Regions from separate parts of the Agrobacterium sp. 22-221-1 genome, predicted to be linked through region 2. Evidence: riboswitches for the same ligand, from Rfam matches in the RefSeq annotation. Region 2 holds a riboswitch; each other region holds the start of a gene.

Region 1 (3,273 bases), on a different contig from region 2:
CTGCTGGTCAACGGCGAATTGAAGCATGTGACGGGCTATATGAAAGACTTTCTGTTCCAGCCGGAACAGGCCCGCACACCGATCCGCAACCTTTCCGGGGGCGAGCGCGCGCGCCTTATTCTGGCGCGCATTCTGGCGCGGCCGACCAATCTTCTGATCCTCGACGAGCCGACCAACGATCTCGATATCGAAACGCTCGATCTGTTGCAGGAAATCGTTGCTGGCTTTTCCGGCACCGTTATCCTCGTCAGCCACGACCGCGATTTCCTCGACCGCACCGTCACCTCCACCATCGCGCCCGTCAATCCGGATGAGCCGGACGGACGATGGATCGAATATGCCGGCGGCTATTCGGACATGATGGCGCAGCGCAAGGGCGCGGCGGAAGAAAAACGCAAGGCTGAGAAACAGGAAAAGGCGAAGGCCGCACCTTCCGCCTCCGCATCGCAGGATCCTTCAAAGGCCAAGGGCAAGCTTTCCTTCAAGCAGAAATTCGCGCTCGAAAATCTTCCGAAGGAGATGGAAAAGGCGCAAGGCGAAATCGCAAAACGCGAGCAGCGCATGGCCGATCCGGAGCTTTTCACAAAGGACCCGGCGGCCTTCAACACGCTGGCGCAGGAAATGTCGAAGCTGCGCGACAAGCTGGAGGCCATGGAAGAAGAATGGCTGGAACTGGAGATGCTGCGCGAGGAACTGGAGGGCTGAAGGCAATCAGTTCCCCGTTTGACCGGTCCTCCTCCCGCCTTTGATAGAAAAGCAGAATTGCCGTTCTATGCCGGCGTTCGTTTGGAGGAGTTGTGAAAATGCGCATGATTTTCGTCAATCTGCCGGTCAAGAATATCGAGACATCAAGAAACTTCTTCACCGCTCTCGGTTTCAGCTTCAACCCGGAATATTCGGATGACCGCACGCTCTGCATGATCGTGGAAGAGAATATCTTCGTGATGCTTCTCCAGGAGGGACGTTTCCGCGATTTCATCAACGGCGACATTGCCGACGCGACGCGAACCACCGAGGTTCTGACCTGTCTTTCCGCCGGAAGCAGGGAGGAAATCGACCGGATGATCGCGACGGCGCTCGCCTCCGGCGGCAGCGGCTGGAAGCCCGTTCAGGACCATGGCTTCATGTATGCCGGCAGCTTTCAGGATCCCGACGGGCACGTCTGGGAACTGGTGCATATGACGGAACAGGGCTGACCTCGGCCATCTTGCCAATCAGGGACGGCGGGACTACACCATCATCTTGATCTAACGGGGTGTCTTTTGCGCTTGGGTGTAAAAGGCTGAGAGGCTTGCCAACCCGAAGAACCTGATCCGGTTCATACCGGCGGAGGGATTAGACGGCTTTAATGCAGGCGGCTATTTCCCTATCGTTTTTTTGAGGAGATACCCGTGCGCCGTCGTCTTTTCCTGAATTCCCTCGTTGCCGCCTCGCTGTTTCTGCCCGGTCTTGCTGTTGCACAGGATAGACAGGAACTGACCGTCTACACCTATGAGAGCTTCGTTTCCGAATGGGGTCCCGGTCCCAAGGTGAAGGAGGCCTTCGAGAAGGTTTGCAATTGCACGCTCAATTTCGTCGGCGTGGCCGATGGCGTGGCGCTGCTCAATCGTCTGAAGCTTGAAGGGGCGGGGTCCAAGGCGGATGTCGTCGTCGGTCTCGACACCAATCTTGTCGCGGAAGCAAAACAGACCGGTCTGTTCGATGTCAGCGGCATCGATGCATCGGCGGCCAAGGTGCCGGGCGGCTACACGGACGATGTTTTCGTTCCCTATGATTACGGCCATTTCGCTGTCATCTATGATACGCAGACGGTGAAAAACCCGCCGGCGAGCCTTAAAGACCTTGTGGAAGGCGACCCCTCGCAGAAAATCGTCATTCAGGATCCGCGCACCTCCACACCGGGGCTTGGCCTGCTGCTATGGGTGAAATCGGTTTACGGCGACAAGGCCCCGGAGGCCTGGGAAAAGCTCAGGAAGCGCATTCTCACCGTTACGCCGGGCTGGTCGGAATCCTATGGCCTCTTCACCAAGGGTGAGGTGCCGATGGTGCTCTCCTACACCACCTCACCCGCCTATCACATGGTCGCTGAAAAAACGGATCGTTATCAGGCCGCCGCCTTTTCCGAAGGGCATTACATCCAGATTGAGGTTTCCGGTCTCCTTAAAAACGCGCCGCACAAGGAACTGGCAAAGCAATTCCTCGCTTTCACGCTGACATCCGGTTTTCAGGATGCCATTCCGGAAAACAACTGGATGATGCCGGTCGCGGCGACCTCCAAGCCCTTGCCGGAGGCGTTTTCAAAACTCGTGGTGCCGCAGAAGACTTTCCTGATGGATCCGGAAGAGGTGGCGAAGAACCGCAAGGCATGGATCGATGAATGGCTTGCCGCCATGAGCATGAATTGAGGAAGAGGCACACTCGCGCATGATGCTGCGTCGCGATTACCGGCGGTCGATCATTTTCGGAACGGCGGCTTTTGCCGCCGTTTTCCTGTTCATGGCGCTCGCGGTTGCGGCTCTCCTGTCCTTCGATGCTGGCGCGTCCGCTGCCGGCATCATGGATGCCTATACGCTGCGCATCCTGCGTTTCACGCTTTATCAGGCAATGCTTTCCACCCTTCTTTCCATTGTTCTCGGCCTGCCGGTGGCGCTGGCGCTTTGCCGTCGGCGCGAGTTTCCGGGAAGAATCTGGATCGTCAGGCTGATGGCGGTACCGATGGGTCTGCCTGTCATCGTTGGCGCCTTCGGCATCATCACCATCTGGGGCAGGCAGGGCGTTTTGAATTCGGCACTCGTTTTTGCCGGGGAGGATGAACCTTTCAGCATTTACGGCCTGTCTGGTATTCTTATTGCCCATGTGTTTTTCAATCTGCCGCTTTCGGTGCGGCTGATGCTGGCAGGGCTGGAGCGCATTCCGGGCGAATATTGGCGCATGGCGGCGAGCCTCGGCATGGGGCCGGTTTCGATTTTCCGTTTTATCGAATGGCCGGCGGTCGCGCGTCTCGTCCCCGGCATTGCCGGGCTTGTCTTCATGCTGTGCGCCACCAGCTTCACGCTCGTTCTTCTGTTGGGCGGCGGGCCGGCAGCAACGACGCTGGAGGTGGCGATCTATCAGGCGCTGCGGTTCGATTTCGATCCGCAGCGGGCGATTGCGCTTTCGGTTTTGCAGATTGGCCTCACCGCAATCCTGCTCGGCCTTCTTGCCTTTTTGCCGTCGCCCGAAGCGGAAATTCCCTCGCTTGGTCGTTCCCTTCGCCGTTTCGACGGAAAGGGC
Region 2 (3,273 bases):
TGATATCGATCGGTTCCTGACAGCGGCCGCTGGTCGTTTTTTTGGTACAGGAGGATGGCTTGTAGCTGTCGCCGACGCCATCTGACACGAAGAAAACGATCTTCTCCGGGCTCGCCGAACTCGCACCGGTGCCCGAAGAGCCGATCCTGTCTCCAATCTGGGTCAGCGCCCGGTCGAAATCGGTCTGCTGGTCGTTATTATAACCCTGATAAGGAATGGACATCAGATCGATTTCGCCCGCTTTTTTCTTCGCGGTCGCCAGATCCGAGGTCAGGGGAACGACTTCGAGCAGCTTCGTATCTTCCGCCTTCTCTCCGAAGGTATAGACAGCCATGCGATATTGATTGCTGCTTTTCCGCGTGGACTTTGCCGTATCCATCAGGCTTGCCGTAGCCTGCGCCACCACATTGATGCGTGTAGTGACCCCGAGGCTTTTGGCTTTGTAGTAATAGCTGTTTGTATCGACCACCCCGTTTTTCACGATGTGACAGGCGAAAGCACATTTGTCGCTCGTATTGGCAACCATGGTAGCAACGTCGGTCGGCGTCGCGCCAACGCCCATCGAAGGGGTGTTATCCAGCAGGACATAGAAGTCGCTGAATGTTTCCGTCTCGTATTTGGCGGTCGCCTTGCCCGAAACGGTGATGAGATCCTCTCCGAGTATCCGTGAAAGCGTCGTGCCGACCGATGCCTTGAAGCTGACCGAGGATTCGATGGCGTTACCGTGTTTGATCACCGACACATCAAGAGACAGGAGCTTATAATCGGGATTGGCCCGCTCATTGCTTTCAAAAAATGCGGAGGCTTCATCAGTGCCAAGCGAAATGACACCGTCGCCCGACATTTCCTTTGCCTTGTGAACGCTCGACGACGTATCGGCAACCACTGCAAGCGCCGCGGCATCCGCCGCCATCTGCAGGTCCGATTTGACAGCCATGCCATGCGTCACATCGAGTGCCACGCCGGCCGCCCCGATCAGCGGCACCATCAACAGGGCGCTGAGAATGCCGAAATTTCCCGATTTATCCTGCCAGATGTTCTTCAAATTCGCCCCCGGAACCTTTCCCCGGAGGGAAAGTTAGCCGAATAATATTGAAAGGCAGTTTCAAGAGATAACTAATTTTCGATAAATCTAATTTCCTCAATAACTAATACGCCAATTGGAGATGCGCATCAGCGCAAACCCGTTCAGGCATTCACGATCACGCCTGACGACGGATCGCTGGCGGGACGTTGACATTTATGAAACTTGACCTACAAAACAAACTCTTCCGAGGGGAGCACCGAACGGTGCTGAGATGGCGATGAGCCGGACCCTTGAACCTGATCCGGGTCATGCCGGCGTAGGAACGGAACTGTCGCGCCAAGAGGCGCTGCCCTTTCTCTTCTCCGCTTTGCCTGATCTCCGAGATTGTCACATCTGGAGACGAATGATGATGCTGAAACCTTCCGCCCTTCGCACACGGTGCGTCTGCGTCTGAGGTCCGGCTCATGCGTGCCACCCATGCGCTGAACGGTGTCGGTCTTCTGCTGGTTTTCTGGCAGGCGGGAACGTGGCTGTTTTCGCCGCCCCGCTATATCCTGCCATCGCCCGCCGATGTTGCCGGCGCTTTCTGGCGCCAGCCGGGCTTCCTGTTCGGGCAGGCACTGGTAACGCTTGGTGAAATGGCGCTCGGGCTTGCGGCGGGCATCGCCGCCGGCATTCTCGTCGCTTTCACGATTGCCGCCATCCCGCGCCTCGGCCGCCTCGTCTGGCCGATGGTGCTGGTGCTGCAGGCCTTTCCGGTTTTCGTGCTCGCCCCCATCCTCGTCCTCTGGTTCGGTTTCGGCATGGCTTCGAAAGTGGTCATGACGGCGATCATCATCTTCTTCCCCGTTGCCTCCGCTTTCACGGATGGCCTCAACCGCACCGATCGCGCCATCCTTGACGCCGCCTCGCTGACTGAGGCGAGCCACTGGCAGGTCCTCACCCGGTTGCGTGTGCCGCTGGCGTTGCCATCGCTGATTTCGGGCTTGAGGGTGGCGGCGCCACTTGCCCCGCTCGGCGCCGTCATCGGCGAATGGGTGGGCGCATCGGCCGGGCTTGGGTTTGTGATGATCCAGTCCAATGCCCGCATGCAGACCGACACCATGTTCGCCGCCATGGCCATTCTCGCCATCATGGCGGTGCTGCTGCGGCTCATCGTCGACCGGGCGACCGCCAATATGGCCCCCTGGGCCAAGGAAACAGAACACACCATTCCTTTCAGATCTTTACGGAGACTTTCGGCACCATGAAACGAACTCTTCTTTCCCTCGTCGTCGCGGCAGCAAGCGTGCTTTCACCCATGCAATCGCATGCGGCAGACAAGCTGACCGTGTTGCTCGAGTGGTTCGTGAACCCCGATCATGCGCCGATGGTGATCGCCAGGGAACGCGGCCTGTTTGCCGATGTGGGGCTGGAGGTGGAACTGGTTCCGCCCGCAGACCCCTCCGCCGTGCCGCGCCTCGTCTCGGCCAAACAGGCCGATATCGGCGTGCATTACCAGCCGAACCTCTATCTCGATCACGATGCCGGCCTGCCGCTCGTGCGTTTCGGTACACTGGTCGAAACCCCGCTCAACACTGTCACCGTTCTGGCCGACGGGCCGATCAAGAGCCTGAAGGACCTGAAGGGCAAGAAGGTCGGCTTTTCCGTTTCCGGCTTCGAGGATGCGATGCTGAAGCGCATGCTGGAAAAGGACGGCCTGACGAAGGACGATGTCGAACTCATCAACGTCAATTTCTCTCTCTCGCCGTCCCTGATCGCCGGCAAGGTGGATGCGACGCTTGGCGGCTTCCGCAATTTCGAGCTGACGCAGATGAGGCTCGAGGGACATGAAGGCCGCTCCTTCTTCCCGGAGGAACACGGCGTGCCGGCCTATGACGAGCTGATCTTCGTCACCCACCGCGATCTCGCAAAGGACAGCCGGCTGCCGCGTTTCCTCTCCGCCGTGGAGCAAGCCGCGATCTTCATTACCAATCATCCTCAGGAATCCTGGCAGCTTTTCATCAAGGCCTATCCGAACCTTGACGATGCGCTGAACAAGCAGGCCTTCTTCGACACGCTGCCGCGCTTCGCCAAGCGCCCGGCTGCACTCGACCGCGCGCGCTATGCCCGTTTCGGCGCTTTCATGCAGGAAATGCAGCTGATCAAGCAGGCGCCGGCGGCGGACGACATCGCCGTGGAGCTGCAGCAGCCATGACCACGACTTTTCCGACAGCGGCAATCGCCGCCGAGATTCTGGAGCGCGT
Region 3 (3,273 bases), on a different contig from region 2:
TCGCACCAGGGCGCCAGCATGCCGCCCGCATACCAGGATGCGCCGCGCGAGGGTTCGGCATTGCGCTCGCAAACCGCGACGGTAACGCCGTTTCGCGCCAGTTCGAAGGCCGCCGTCAAACCGGCGACCCCCGTTCCCTTGACAAGCACGCGCATGCTATTCGGCATCCGCAGGCGTCGCGAGCGGCATATAAAGCTCGCCACCTTCCTTGAAGCGTGCGGCCATGGCCTCCAGCCCCTCCTTCTGCGCCTCGGCGCGGATATCGTGAGAAATCCGCATCGAGCAGAATTTCGGCCCGCACATGGAGCAGAAATGCGCGACCTTGTGCGCTTCCTTCGGCAAGGTCTCATCATGGAAGGAGCGCGCCGTATCCGGGTCCAGCGACAGGTTGAACTGATCCTCCCAGCGGAACTCGAACCGCGCGCGCGACAGCGCATCGTCCCGCACCTGTGCCGCCGGATGACCCTTGGCGAGATCGGCGGCGTGGGCAGCGATCTTGTAGGTGATGACGCCGACCTTGACGTCGTTGCGATCCGGCAGGCCGAGATGTTCCTTCGGCGTGACGTAGCAGAGCATCGCAGTGCCGAACCAGCCGATCATCGCCGCACCGATGCCGGAGGTGATGTGGTCGTAACCCGGCGCAATATCGGTGGTGAGCGGCCCGAGCGTATAGAAGGGCGCCTCACCGCAGGTCTTCAACTGCTTGTCCATATTCTCCTTGATCTTGTGCATCGGCACATGGCCAGGGCCTTCGATCATCACCTGGCAATCCTTCGCCCAGGCGATCTGCGTCAACTCACCGAGCGTCTCCAGCTCCGCGAATTGTGCGGCGTCATTGGCGTCAGCAATTGAGCCGGGACGCAAGCCATCGCCCAGCGAGAAGGAGACGTCGTAAGCGCGGCAAATGTCGCAAATCTCGTCGAAATGCTCATAGAGGAAGCTTTCCCTGTGGTGATGCAGACACCACTTGGCCATGATCGACCCGCCGCGCGAGACGATGCCGGTGACGCGGTTGACGGTAAGCGGGATGTAATGCAGCCGCACGCCGGCATGGATGGTGAAGTAATCCACACCCTGCTCCGCCTGTTCGATCAGCGTATCGCGAAACACTTCCCAGTTCAGGTCTTCGGCAATGCCGTTGACTTTCTCAAGCGCCTGATAAAGCGGCACCGTGCCGATCGGCACCGGCGAATTGCGGATGATCCATTCGCGGATATTGTGGATGTTGCGACCGGTAGACAGGTCCATGACGGTATCCGCGCCCCAGCGGATCGCCCAGACCATCTTCTCCACCTCTTCCGCCATGGAGGAGGTGACGGCGGAATTGCCGATATTGGCATTGATCTTGACGAGAAAATTGCGGCCGATGATCATCGGCTCAAGTTCCGAATGATTGATATTGGCAGGGATGATGGCGCGGCCGGCCGCCACTTCCTGACGCACGAATTCCGCCGTGACATAGTCCGGGATATGCGCCCCGAAACTTTCGCCGTCACGCGCCAGCTTTTCCCTGGCCGCCTCGCGCCCGAGATTTTCACGGATGGCGATGAATTCCATTTCCGGCGTGGTGATACCGGCCCGCGCATAGGCAAGCTGGGTCACGGCTTTACCGGCCGTGGCTCTGAGCGGCTGGTGGCGTACCGAAAATTCAGGCGTCAGGCGTTCGCCGGTGGCAAAGCCGTTATCCTCCGGCTTGACGTGCCGGCCGTCATAAGCCTCGACATCGCCGCGCGCCACGATCCAGTCATGACGCGGACGCGGCAGACCCTTTTCAATCAGAACGGTATGCGAAGGATCGGTATAGGGACCGGAGGAATCGTAAACCGTCACCGGCGGTTCGCCCGCCGTCGGATGAACGGCGATCTCGCGCATCGGCACGCGGATATGGGGATGTAAAATACCGGCTTTGTGGATTTTGGTAGAGGCGGCATGCGGCCCGGTGGTGACGACAAGCGGGATATTCTTGGCAGCGATATTCATCTTGAGGCTCCAAAGTTTGACAGTGGAGACCCAGTTCGAGCCGGAATGATGGAAAATACCGAATTGCCGAAACGCGACGTCATGCGCCCGCCCGACCTTCGGTCTTTGCACCGTCCCTACGCCAGTATGAACTGGATCAGGTTCAACGGGTCACTGCGCATGAAAGCAGAATCTCAGCCCCTTGACGGGACACCCCTGGTGAATGGCCACAGCAAAAAACACCGACCGGCATTTGTCAAGGCCGACGATCCATGCTTGGCAAAGGTGCGGGAATGGCGCATGCTGCCGTTAGTTGTAATTAACCTAACGGTTTAGGCGAATATTATCGTTTGCAACGTAACGATAAGCACAAACCATCCTGATGTGAAATTCATGGGAGATACGTCGGAATGAACGCGACTATTCGTGAAATACTGGCCAAATTCGGCCAGCTTCCAACCCCAGTCGATACGATTGCAGATGAAGCCGATCTTTATGCGGCAGGCCTTTCTTCCTTTGCATCCGTGCAATTGATGCTCGGCATCGAAGAAGCATTCGATATCGAATTCCCCGACAATCTGCTGAATCGCAAGTCATTTGCGAGCATCAGGGCCATTGAAGACACCGTTAAGCTCATTCTGGATGGTAAAGAGGCAGCCTGATGAACGTCACCGTAGCGCCGCAGGATGAAACGCTGTCCGCGCGCGCGGGCCGTGTCGCGGCAATTGCCGCCAAACACGCGGATGAGGTGGATGTCACCGGCCGATTCCCACAGGAAGCCGTCGACGCCTTGCGACAGGAACGCCTGCTCGGCATCCAGGTCCCCTCTTCGCTGGGCGGCGAAAGCGCTTCCTTACAGGAAATCGCCGATATCTGCGCCCGGCTCGGTCAGGCCTGTTCGGCAACCGCGATGATTTTCGCCATGCACCATATCAAGGCATCCAGCCTGGTGGAACACGGCGAGACGAGCGCATGGCATGCCGGCTTCATGAGCCGCATCGCCAGCGAACAGCTTCTGCTCGGCTCCGCCACCACCGAAGGCGGCATTGGCGGCAATCTGCGCAACTCCATCTGTGCAATCGAAGTCGAAGGCGATTTCTGCCGGCTGGAAAAGGACGCCACCGTCATTTCCTATGGCAGCAATGCCGATGCGATCCTTATCACCTCGCGCGCCCACAAGGATGCCGCGCCCGCCGATCAGGTGATGACGGTCTTTCTGAAAAACCAGTACACGCTCGAAAAGACCCATGTGTGGGATACGCTCGGCATGCGCGGCACCTGTTCGGACGGCTTCCTGTTTCGTGGCGAAGCGCC

The links. A riboswitch is a leader RNA that binds a small molecule or an ion and turns the genes downstream of it on or off. The one in region 2 is predicted to bind thiamine pyrophosphate.
Region 1: it holds a riboswitch for thiamine pyrophosphate, as region 2 does, so the genes downstream of both, thiB (thiamine ABC transporter substrate binding subunit) here and ACQZ5N_RS04750 (ABC transporter permease) in region 2, are expected to answer to the same signal.
Region 3: it holds a riboswitch for thiamine pyrophosphate, as region 2 does, so the genes downstream of both, thiC (phosphomethylpyrimidine synthase ThiC) here and ACQZ5N_RS04750 (ABC transporter permease) in region 2, are expected to answer to the same signal.

The regions. Positions count from the first base shown of each region.
Region 1 covers NZ_JBNWCL010000004.1:166,479-169,751, reverse strand. Annotated here, with positions in the region: gene ACQZ5N_RS08235 (ABC-F family ATP-binding cassette domain-containing protein) at 1-705, shown strand, start outside; gene ACQZ5N_RS08230 (VOC family protein) at 804-1,196, shown strand; TPP riboswitch at 1,242-1,352, shown strand; gene thiB (thiamine ABC transporter substrate binding subunit) at 1,392-2,405, shown strand; gene thiP (thiamine/thiamine pyrophosphate ABC transporter permease ThiP) at 2,425-3,273, shown strand, end outside.
Region 2 covers NZ_JBNWCL010000002.1:269,887-273,159, forward strand. Annotated here, with positions in the region: gene ACQZ5N_RS04745 (pilus assembly protein TadG-related protein) at 1-1,045, opposite strand, end outside; TPP riboswitch at 1,265-1,367, shown strand; gene ACQZ5N_RS04750 (ABC transporter permease) at 1,492-2,277, shown strand; gene ACQZ5N_RS04755 (ABC transporter substrate-binding protein) at 2,274-3,224, shown strand; gene ACQZ5N_RS04760 (hydroxyethylthiazole kinase) at 3,221-3,273, shown strand, end outside.
Region 3 covers NZ_JBNWCL010000004.1:6,139-9,411, forward strand. Annotated here, with positions in the region: gene thiO (glycine oxidase ThiO) at 1-155, opposite strand, end outside; gene thiC (phosphomethylpyrimidine synthase ThiC) at 157-1,980, opposite strand; TPP riboswitch at 2,076-2,187, opposite strand; gene ACQZ5N_RS07505 (acyl carrier protein) at 2,370-2,621, shown strand; gene ACQZ5N_RS07510 (acyl-CoA dehydrogenase family protein) at 2,621-3,273, shown strand, end outside.